One region of the Methylocystis sp. Se48 genome, then DNA from elsewhere that is predicted to be linked to it. Evidence: riboswitches for the same ligand, from Rfam matches in the RefSeq annotation. Region 1 holds a riboswitch; the other holds the start of a gene.
The links. A riboswitch is a leader RNA that binds a small molecule or an ion and turns the genes downstream of it on or off. The one in region 1 is predicted to bind fluoride.
Positions count from the first base shown of each region.

Region 2: linked by a shared signal. The riboswitch ahead of ACV959_RS13275 (MFS transporter) and the one ahead of ACV959_RS00280 (MFS transporter) in region 1 are both predicted to bind fluoride.

Region 1 covers NZ_CM149850.1:47,802-53,311, reverse strand. Annotated here, with positions in the region: gene glgC (glucose-1-phosphate adenylyltransferase) at 1-682, opposite strand, end outside; gene glgB (1,4-alpha-glucan branching protein GlgB) at 720-2,927, opposite strand; fluoride riboswitch at 3,138-3,200, shown strand; gene ACV959_RS00280 (MFS transporter) at 3,289-4,884, shown strand; gene ACV959_RS00275 (cation:proton antiporter) at 4,891-5,510, opposite strand, start outside.
Region 2 covers NZ_CM149850.1:2,714,132-2,719,641, reverse strand. Annotated here, with positions in the region: fluoride riboswitch at 920-982, shown strand; gene ACV959_RS13275 (MFS transporter) at 1,074-2,657, shown strand; gene ACV959_RS13270 (efflux transporter outer membrane subunit) at 2,657-4,240, shown strand; gene ACV959_RS13265 (HlyD family secretion protein) at 4,249-5,472, shown strand.

The DNA of each region.
Region 1 (5,510 bases):
CCGCGTCGAGGGCGTCGCGCCGCAACTGGTCGTAAAGGAACCTCGCCTCGAAGACATAGATCCCCATGCTCACCAGCGCGCGGTCGGGCCGATGAGGCATGGCGGGCGGGTCCTTGGGCTTTTCGACGAAAGAGATGATGCGGTCGTGGCCGTCGACGTGCATCACGCCAAAGCCCGACGCCTCGGCGCGCGGGACTTCGAGGCAGCCGATGGTGACGTCAGCGCCCTGATCCACATGCTGCTGGAGCATCGGCTCGTAATCCATCTTGTAGACGTGATCGCCCGCAAGCAGCACGATATATTTCGGATCGTAGCTTTCGATGATGTCGAGGTTCTGGAAGACGGCGTCGGCCGTGCCGAGATACCAGTGATCTTCGGACACGCGCTGGCTTGCGGGAAGAATGTCGAAGCTCTCGTTGCGTTCGGTGCGGAAAAAGCTCCAGCCGCGCTGCAAATGGCGGATGAGGCTGTGCGCCTTGTATTGCGTCGCCACGCAGATGCGGCGGATGCCGGAGTTGAGCGCGTTCGACAGCGCGAAGTCGATGATGCGGGATTTTCCGCCGAAATAGACCGCCGGCTTGGCGCGCCGATCGGTCAACTCCATGAGCCGCGAGCCGCGGCCGCCGGCGAGAACATAGGCCATGGCGTAGCGCGCGAGCGGCGCGTTGTCATAGGCGGCCATCAGTCACATCCTGTCCGCGTCAGATGCGATTCGACATTCATTGTAGACCATCGCTTTCGAATTCGAAGAACAAAGTGGCGAGCGGCGGGACTTGAATGTCCGCGCTCGCGGGAAAGCCAGCGAAACCTTGCGCGCGCGCCTCGATCGCGCCGAGGTTCCCCACCCCGGAGCCGCCATAGGCCGTCGCGTCGGAATTGAGGATTTCCCGCCAGCGACCGGCGCGGGGCAGGCCGAGCCGATAGGCGCGGCGCGGCACGGGCGTGAAGTTCGACACGACCACGACCGCCTTCGAGCGGTCCGCGCCATAGCGGGCGAAGGCGAAGACGGAGCTGTCGGCGTCGTCGACGACGATCCATTCGAACCCGTCGCTCTCGCAGTCGCGCGTGTGGAGCGCCTCGCGGCTGCGATAGAGGCGATTCAGATCGCGCACGAAGTGTTTCAGGCCGCGATGCGGTGCGTAATCGAGAAGCCGCCAGTCCAGTTCGGCGGCGTAATTCCATTCGCTCGTCTGGCCGAACTCCTGGCCCATGAAAAGAAGCTTCTTGCCCGGATGGCCCCACATGAAGCCATAATAGGCGCGCGCGCCCGCAAAGCGCCGCCACTCGTCGCCCGGCATTTTCGATACGATCGCGCCTTTGCCGTGCACGACTTCGTCATGCGAGAGCGGCAGAACGAAATTCTCCGCGAAGGCGTAGAGGAGGCCGAAGGTCAGCTCGTTGTGCCGCCATTTGCGATAGACGGGATCGGACGACATGTAGCGCAGCGTGTCGTTCATCCAGCCCATGTTCCATTTGAAGCCAAAGCCGAGCCCGCCCGCGTCGGTTGGCCGCGTCACGCCGCCCCAGGAGGTCGATTCCTCGGCGATGGTCACGACGCCCGGATAGAGCCCATAGACGAGTTCGTTGAATTTCCGCAGAAAGGCGACGGCGTCACGGTTGTCGTTGGAGCCGTCTGGGTTCGGCGCCCATTCCCCCGCCTTCCGCGAGTAATCGAGGTAGAGCATGGAGGCGACGGCGTCGACGCGCAGCCCGTCGATATGGAAGCGGTCGAGCCAGAAGAGCGCGCTGGCGATAAGGAAATTCGCCACCTCGCGGCGGCCGTAGTCGTAGATCGCCGTGTTCCAGTCGGGATGGAAGCCGCGGCGCGGGTCGGGATGTTCGTAGAGCGGCCCGCCGTCGAAGCGGGCGAGGCCGTGTTCGTCGGTCGGGAAATGCGCCGGCACCCAGTCGAGAATGACGCCGAGGCCCGCTTGATGGGCGTGGTCGACGAAGCGCTTGAAGCCATACGAATCGCCATGGCGGCGCGTCGGCGCGAAGAGGCCAATGGGCTGATAGCCCCAGGAGGCGTCGAGCGGATGCTCGTTGACCGGCAGAAGCTCGATATGGGTGAAGCCCATGTCCGCGACATAGGGGATCAACTGATCAGCGAGTTCGTCGTAGCTGAGAAAGCGCCAGCCCTCCGCCTTGCGCCAGGAGGGCAGGTGAACCTCGTAGATCGACATGGGCGCGCGACGCGGATCGCATTCGGCGCGCGTGCGCATGTGAACGGCGTCGCCCCATTCGTAAGGCGCCGTCGAGGCGACGACGGAGGCCGTGGAGGGGCGCAACTCCGCCTCGAAGCCGAAGGGGTCGGCCTTGAGCGGCAGGAGATCGCCGTCGCGCCCGACGATCTCGAATTTATAGACGGCGCCGGCGCCGGCGCCGGGGATGAAAATCTCCCAGACGCCGCTGTCGACGCGCTTGCGCATTTGCGCGCGCCGGCCGTCCCACTGGTTGAAATCGCCGACGACCGAAACCCGCCGGGCGTTGGGCGCCCAGACGGCGAAATTCGTTCCCTCGACTCCCTCATGGGACACGGCATGGGCGCCGAGCCGCTCGTAGAGCCTTTGGTGCGCGCCCTCGACGAGGAGGTAGTCGTCGAGCGGGCCGAGATAGGGCGGGAAGGCGTAAGGGTCCGCGAAGGTCCATTCGGCGCCGCCGCCGGCGGCGGCGAGGCGGTAGGGCGCGCGGGAGGACAATGGCGTCAGGCCTTCGAAAAAACCCTCGGGATGAACGCGCTCGAGAGAGGCGAGGCGGCGCCCCTCGGGCGTCTGGGCCGACACTGTCTCGGCGCCGGGAACGAAGGCGCGAATCACATAGCCCGCCGCCGTCTCGTGCAGGCCGAGCAGCGCGAAAGGATCGCCGTGGCGGGCCGCGACGATCGCCGCGACCGCGTCCGGGTCCGCCCGCCAATTGGGTTTTGTCATGAGCAGCAATTGATCCGAGTGGTCCGGCGGGGAGAGAAGCTCGGCCTTGCCGCCAGCAACTGCGAAGCCAGCCGCCCGCCATGCGACGATGATGACCCTTCCGGCGCCATCGGGGAAGACCCCAAAAGAGGCCACAACGCCGCATGCCGCGCGAAAAAACGACGGATCGCCCCGCGGCCGGTTGACAAGGCGGCGCGCCCCTTGTCTAGAATTTTTTCAGGCGATGGGGTTCGCCTTGTAACCGCCCTTGGGGCCGATGACTCCTGCTCGCATCCGCACGTCGGGAGTCCGCCTTGATTCGCATCCATGTTCCAGAATCGATTCGCGGCTCCGTATTCTGCGGGTTTCGTGAGACTGGCGCATGACGGCCTTCGCGGACGAAAAGCTGACGGGCTGGCGCTTTCTGCTCTTCAATCTGGCGCTGGCGGTCGGCAATGTCATCGCGCTCTCCAACGTGCCGGGCTATACGGTGCTGGCTCCCTATGCGGCCGGCAGCCTCCAGGGCGTGACGCCGAGTTATGGCACCTGGGGCACGACCGACCATATGATGGGCATCGTGCTCGGCTTGCCGCTGGCGCGCTGGCTCTCGGCGCGTTTCGGCGATCATCGCGTCTACCCTGCTGCTTTCGTCGTCTATGCGATCTTCTCTATCGCCTGCGCGTCGAGCGAAACGATCTGGTTCTTCGTGCCGATGCGGATCGCCCTTGGCCTTGCGGGCGGCGTCATCCTGCCTGTGGGGCAGGCCCTGGCTCTCGGCGAAATTCCCGAGAAATATAGGACTTACGGCGTCGCTTGGTGGGCCGTGCTCAGCATGGCGCCCTTCACGCTCGGCGTTTTCATGGGCGGCTTCTGGGCCGAATATGTCAATTGGCGGATGCTGTTCTATTCGAACGTCATTCTCGGCCTGCCGATCGCCGGCGTGGTCGGCGCGCTGCTCTATGGCCGCGGGGTTAAGCCGCGCGTGACGCGATTCGACGCAATCGGGTTTTTCCTGATTGCGACCGTGCTGATCTGTTTTCAGACCATCCTGAACATGGGCAATGATTTCGACTGGTTCGGCTCGCCCCTGTTGACGCTCCTTCTCGTCATTGTGGTCGTGACGCTGCCGGTCTTTATCGTTTGGGAACTCGGCGAACGGCACCCCGTGATCGACATCCGCCTTTTCGGCCATCGCAATTACGCCGTCGCGACCTTTTGCTCGGTGGCCGGGTTTCTCGTCATACAGGGCACGCTGTCGGTTTTCGTCGGGCAGCTTCAGTTGCTCCTCGGTTATACGTCCTCGCTCGCGGGGGCTGTCTATCTCCTCATGGCCATTTTCGCCGTGCCGCTCATTTCAGTGGTGCACCTCCTGGTTAAACAAGTCGATCTTCGCTATCTGGCGTCGCTGAATTTCGTCGGATTTGCGATCACGCTGACATGGCTCGCGAAATACGACAAAATCGCTTATTTCGATCAGATCGCCACGCCGATGCTGTTTTTCGGCCTGTTCCTCGCGACCTTCTTCGCGCCGCCCGCAGCGATCGCCGTGCAAGGGCTGAGCGGCCCCAAGCTCGTCCGCGCGGCGGAGGAGCTCGCGATGTTGCGCACTGCCTTCGGGGCCTTCGGCATCACCTGGCAGGGCGTCATGCAGTTTCGCCGCACGCCATTCCACCAGCTTGGGCTGGCGGACCAGCTTGGCGGCCGCCGGTTTCCCTCGCTGGATTTGCTGCCCCAGCTCATGGACAAGCTTCAGGCGACCGGCATGAGCGAAGCGGCCGCCCGCGCGCAGGTCGCCCGCCTTGTTCGCCAGCAGGCGTTGCTGCTCGGCCTCGGCGACGCTTTTCTTTTTGGCGCGAGCGTCTTCCTTGTGCTCGCGGCTGTCGTCTGGCTCGCGCGGCCGGCGCCGCCGGCCGTCAAGCCGGAGCCGGCTCCGACCCTCGAGGAACTTGAGGCGGAGGAGCTGATGGAGCAGCCCTGACGCGCCTCAGGAACGCGTTTCGGACGTCTCCAGCGCCTCCGTTTCGGCGGCCTCATCCTTCGGCAGATGATGCCGCGGCAGGAAGTATTTGTTGGCGATGAGCGTCGGAATCACCGCCGTGCCGATGATGGCGGCGACGAGCGTCGAATATTGGGCCTCGTCGATGATCTTGTTGGAGAGGCCGAAAAGCGCGGATATGGTGCCAAATGTCAGGCCCGACGCCATCAGCAGCGTCGTGTACATCGCGTCCTTGTGCGGCGACCGGAAGGCGCGCGCGACCGGATAGACGCTCACGATCTTGCTCGACATCTCCGCTGCGACGAAGACGATCACGCCGACAGGCGCCATGACGACGGCCGGCAGCGAGACGAAATAGCCGGCGCGGATGAAATAGAAGGGCGTGAGCAGGCCGATCGTGATGGCGCGCAGCCGCTTGATCAGCGCGGCGTCGCGGCCGACGGTTCCGGCCAGCGCCATGCCGACGAGATAAGCCGGCAGCACCGCCTCGCTCCCTGCCCAGGTGGCCAGCGCGCCAAGCCCCATCAGCGCGAGGAGCAGGAACTTCGCCTCAAATTCCGAGGGCCGGCCGCCGAAGCGCGCGAAGGCGAGCGGGACGATTTTCGGCA
Region 2 (5,510 bases), 1.0 Mb from region 1:
AAAGGGGGACGTCCCAAAAAGAATCCTGCCGACGCTTGGTTCGATCGCGGTTTCGACAACCCGTCCGCGCGCGGCGCGTTGGCGCCTTTGGGAAACTGCCAGACGCTGGGTGTTCTGAGGATGAGGCGCGCATGATAGAGATCCACGTAGTTTGAGCGACAATTGAAGTAGCTCTTTGATTGACGCCAACAACGCGGAAGAAGATATCTTCGACTGATGGGAAAATGAGCGTCCTGGAATTGCTCAGGCCGCAACATTTTTCTGCGTCTCGGCGTGATTGGGATTGTCGGCGTCTGCGGGACCTTCCTGTTCAGGGAACGCCGATCGTGCTTAATCTCAGTGTGGGACGCTTCCGATGCTTCAGCGACGGTACAGACCTTCGCGGAAATGCCTGCCTCCGATCTGAGCCAAATCTAGCCCGGAGATCGGCGATGAGGTCGCCAAGTTTGGCGTTGTTACTCGGGGGTCTTCAAACGCCTGCTTTGTCTCATCCGACGAGGTCTAGCTCCTCATAGCCGCCAGTACCGCTTCTCTCGCGCCGAGCCATATTCGGCCGCTGATACCTGAGCAAGCATTCAACTCTTCTTGCTGGAGGCATTCAGACCGTCGACACACCTATCTCGAATTTAGATGCTGGCGGGGCTAAGTGCGCTGACGTGCAAGTCGCTAATAAGCGCGAGTGCCGCCGTTGATCGGCAGATAAGCGTTGCCGGGCCTGCTTAATGCGCTGTGCTCGGGCAAACTGGAGGGGTTATCTAGATCTTAACCGTGACGCCTTTTTGCTCGGGACAACGGTCTAGTTTGTTTCCGAGTCCTCAATCTCGACGACGCCCGCGTCCCGATCAGTAGTCTGACTACGGAGCGGCGCGGAGATTCGCCAGTCAAGATGATTGACAAGGATACTTCCCTGCGGCTTATAAAATGGAAAGGCGATGGAGTTCGCCTTGTAACCGCCCTTGGGGCTGATGACTCCTGCTTGCGCATGCACGCTAGGAGTCCGCTCTGAATAAGCCCCTGTTTCCCCTCCGATTACGCCTGAAATGGCGCTACTCTCGCTCAGATTGGGCGGGAACATGACGGCCGTTGAGCAAGACCGGCTGACCGGCTGGCGATTCGTCCTCTTCAATGCCGCGCTCGCTGGCGGCAACGTGATCGCCCTCTCGAATGTGCCCGGCTATACGGTCCTGGCCCCTTACGCGGCCGGCAGCCTCCAAGGCGTCACGCCCAGTTTCGGCACCTGGGCGACGACCGACCACATGATGGGGATTGTGCTCGGCCTGCCTTTCGCCCGCTGGCTGTCGGCGCGGTATGGCGACTACCGGGTTTATGTCGCCGCCTTCATCGCCTATGCGATTTTTTCCCTGGCTTGCGCCTGGAGCGAAACCATCTGGTTCTTCGTGCCGGCGCGCTTCCTGCTGGGACTGGCGGGCGGGGTGCTTCTCCCCATCGGCCAGGGCCTCGTCCTAAATGAACTCCCCGAGAAATACCGCACCTACGGGGTCGCCTGGTGGGGCGTGCTCAGCATGGCCCCTTTCACCCTTGGCGTCTTCATGGGTGGCTTCTGGGCGGAGTATTTCAACTGGCGGATGCTGTTTTATTCAAATGTGATTTTTGGCTTGCTCATTGCCGGAGTTATTGGCGCTCTGCTTTATGGCCGCCCTTACAGCCGGCGCATCACGCGTTTCGACACCGTCGGCGTGCTGTTGATCGCCGTCACCCTGGTCGGGATCCAAACTATCTTTAATCAGGGCAACGACTTCGACTGGCTCGGGTCAACATTTCTGACAATCGTCCTGATCGCCGTCGTCATCACTCTCCCGACATTCATCATCTGGGAGTTGGGTGAGCGGCGCCCCGTTCTGGACATTCGCCTCTTCGCTCATCGCAACTACGCCGTCGCGACTTTTTGCTCCGTCGTCGGCTTCCTCTTCATTCAGGGCATGCTGTCGGTCTTTGTCGGACAGCTTCAGTTGCTGCTCGGCTACACTTCGTCAGGCGCTGGGGTCGTCTATCTTACCATGGCCCTGCTCGCCGTGCCTCTCGTCTCCGTAGTGCACTTGCTCGTCCGCCACATTGATTTACGCCTCTTCGCCAGCCTGAATTTCCTCGGCTTCTCGGTGACCATGACTTGGCTGGGCCTGTTCGATAAGCCGGCGTCGTTCGACCAGATCACTGTGCCGATGACTTTCTTCGGCTTCTTCCTGGCGACGTTCTTCGCACCCCCAGCGGCCATCGCGGTCCAAGGTCTTGCGGGCTCGCAACTGATCCGCGCCGCAGAGGAGCTTGCGATGTTGCGCACAGCCGCCGGCGCCTATGGCATCACCCTGCAAGGGGTCATGCAGTTCCGCCGAACGCCTTTCCACCAACTGGACCTCGCTGATCAACTCGGCGGCAGGCGTTTCCCGTCGCTCGACCTTCTCCCGCAGCTTTTGGACAAGCTGCAAGCGTTGGGCATGAGCGAATCCGTCGCGCGGGCGCAGGTTTCTCGCCTGATCCGCCAGCAAGCGCTGCTTATGGGACTCAACGACGCTTTCCTCACCGGGGCGCTAGCCTTCTCTGGCCTTGCGATTTTGGTTTGGTTGGCAAAACCCAAGGCGCCGTCGCCGAAACCAAGCTTAAAGCTTCTCCGCGCTGAAGAACTGATGGAAGAGCCCTGATGCTCTGTCGCAACGCAAATGGGCAAAGCATGATCCGCCGCTTACACAGGTCCATCCCTGTAGCAGCGGCGGTCGCGTCGTTGGGCGGCTGCATGCCCACGGCGCAGGAACAACGCGCCGAATTCATGGAGCCGCCGCCGATGAAGCGAACGATCGCGGCGTCGGGCGTGAAGAGCGTTAGCTCCGAAAACGGCTGGCCGACGGTGCAATGGTGGAAATCCTTCCGTAGCGCTGACCTCGACCGCATCATGGAGAAATGCCTGCGGGACAATCAAGGCTTGAGAAAAGCCGCCGACACCCTGAAAGACGCCGAGGCGGCGGTCGACATCGCAGGCTCGCGCCTGACGCCCTATGTCGAGGCCGATCTCTCCTACAAGCAGTATCGCTACGCCGAGCATGGCGTCGCCGCGGGACTCAATCCGCTGCAGGGAGGAAAACAAAAATCCACCGCCTTCCTCAATCCGATTTCCGCCAAATGGGAGCTGGACTTCTGGGGCAAGAACCGCGCCTTGCTCGACGCCGCCATCGGCGACGCGCTGGCGCAGGCGGGCGAACTCGAACAAACTCGCTTATTGCTGACGACGAGCGTCGCGCGCGCCTATCTGCGCGGCTATATCCTGGCGGAGCAACTCAAGCTCGCCAAAGAGTTGACGGGCATGCGCCGCGAGCTGCGCCAGCTCGCCGAAACGCGCTACCAAACCGGCATCGAAATCCTTGACGTCGTCCAAATCGCGCGGAGCAACGAAGAGGCGGCGGTTCGCCGCGAGGCCTCGCTGACGGCGGCGATCGAGATTCAGGAAAACGCGCTCGCGCGCCTGATGGGCGAGGGGCCCGACGTGGCGCGTGGCCTCTTCGCCAGAAGGCAAAGCGTCGCGCCGGCGCCGCCCGCTCTTCCAAGGGAACTCCCGATCGAATTGCTCGCCCACCGTCCGGACCTCATGGCGTCGCTGCGCCGCGCCGAAGCCTGGGCGGATCGCATTCATGCCGCCAAGGCCCTATTCCTGCCCTCGATTGACCTTTCGGTCTCGGCGGGGCTTGAGGCTTCCGTCAGCTCCACCCAATTCGCCAAGCTCGGCGGCTACCTCTTCAACCCCGGCGCCATGGTCTACAGCGTCACGCCGGGGTTGCATCTGCCGATCTTTCAGGGTGGCAAGCTCACCGGCAATCTCGAAACCCAGCGCGCTGATTACGACCAGGCGGTCGATACTTACAATGAGACGCTGCTCACCGCCGCGCAGCAGGTCGCGGACGCACTCGCCACCCTGAAGCGGGCCAAGGCGGAGTACGAGTCGCAAGGGCGCTTCATCAAGGCGCGCCGCGCTGCTGTTCAGCTTGCCCGCATCCGGCTTCAGGGCGGCCTGCAAGATCGGCGGGAATTCGCACAGCTATACGCCGACACGCTGGACGCTGTCTTCATCCAGCGCGGCATTGAAGGCGACAGACTGATAGCAACGGTAGATCTCATGCAGGCTCTGGGTGGCGGTTACGACGCAGGCCCCCAAGCTTATGAGCCGAGACCGGCGCCCGAGACCGATCCGATTACGGCGGTGGTTGACGTTGTTCAATCACTGGGGGGAGGCTGATTTTGACCGTGGAACAGACGAGCGTGCCGCTCGCCCGAAAGAAGATTCGCGCTCGCCGAAATTTCCTGCTCAAGGCTTTGGCCGTGGGCGTCGCTGTCGGCGTGTTGGCGGCCGCCTTCCGCTATCTGACCTATGATCGCGACTGGGTGACCACGGACAATGCGTTTGTCAGCGGCAATATTATTCCGGTGCAGGCGGATGCGACGGGCGTCGTCGCAAAGGTTCTTGCCGAAGAAACCCAGCTCGTTAAAAAAGGCGAGGTGCTCGTCGAACTTGACGAACAGCGCGCCCGGGCCGCGCTCGGCCAAGCTGAGGCAGAACTCGCCCGCGCGGTGCGAAACGTTGGCGCGCTCTTCGCCAACCGACGGCAGATCTGCCAGAAAATAACGGCTCGCGCCGCCGTTCGCGAACGAACGATCCATGATCTTGCGCGCTACAAAAAGGCGGCGACAAGCGGCGCGGCCTCCGGCCAGATGCTACAGAATGCCGAAGATACGCTAGCTGCGCAGGAGGCCGATCTCCGGGAAGCCCGTGCAGAATATCAGGCGATGGAGTCACGACTTGGCGGCGTGACGCCAACAACGCACCCGGATGTCGAATTCGCAAAGGCGCGCTTCGACGACGCTTATATCGAATTCTTGCGACAAAGCATTCGCGCGCCAGCCACTGGCTATGTCGCGAAGCGGCGCGTCCAGGTCGGACAGCGCGTGCGGCCTGGCGACCAGATCATGAATATCGTGCCCCTCGACCATCTCTGGGTCGAGGCTAATTTGTGGGAGAACCGCATGGCTCGGATAAGACCCGGCCAGCCGGCGATCATAAAAGTTGATCTCTACGGATCAAGCGTAACTTTCAGTGGAACGGTGGAAGGCCTCGTGCCAGGCTCGGGCAGCGTCTTCGCCACCTTGCCGCCAGATAACGCCACCGGCAATTTCATCCGCATAGTGCAGCGCGTACCAGTGCGTATCGCCATCGACCCGGAAGAACTCAAAAGGACGCCCCTACGCCCGGGTCTCTCGACGGTTACGTCCATAAATGTCAGCGCCGAAGGAAAGCCGATGAACGCCTCCGTCGTCAAAACATCGGCGGGCGAATATTCGACTGGGGTTTTTGACAAGGACCTCGTAGAGGCAATGGCGCGAGCCGACGAAATCGTCAAGAAGAACATTGTCCGCGTTCCCGGGGAACTGGATCAAAGTTGTGCGTTGGGCCACGAAGTGAGCGCGCGTTGAGTGACGAACATTCTGGCCGCGGCAGTGAATAGCATGCT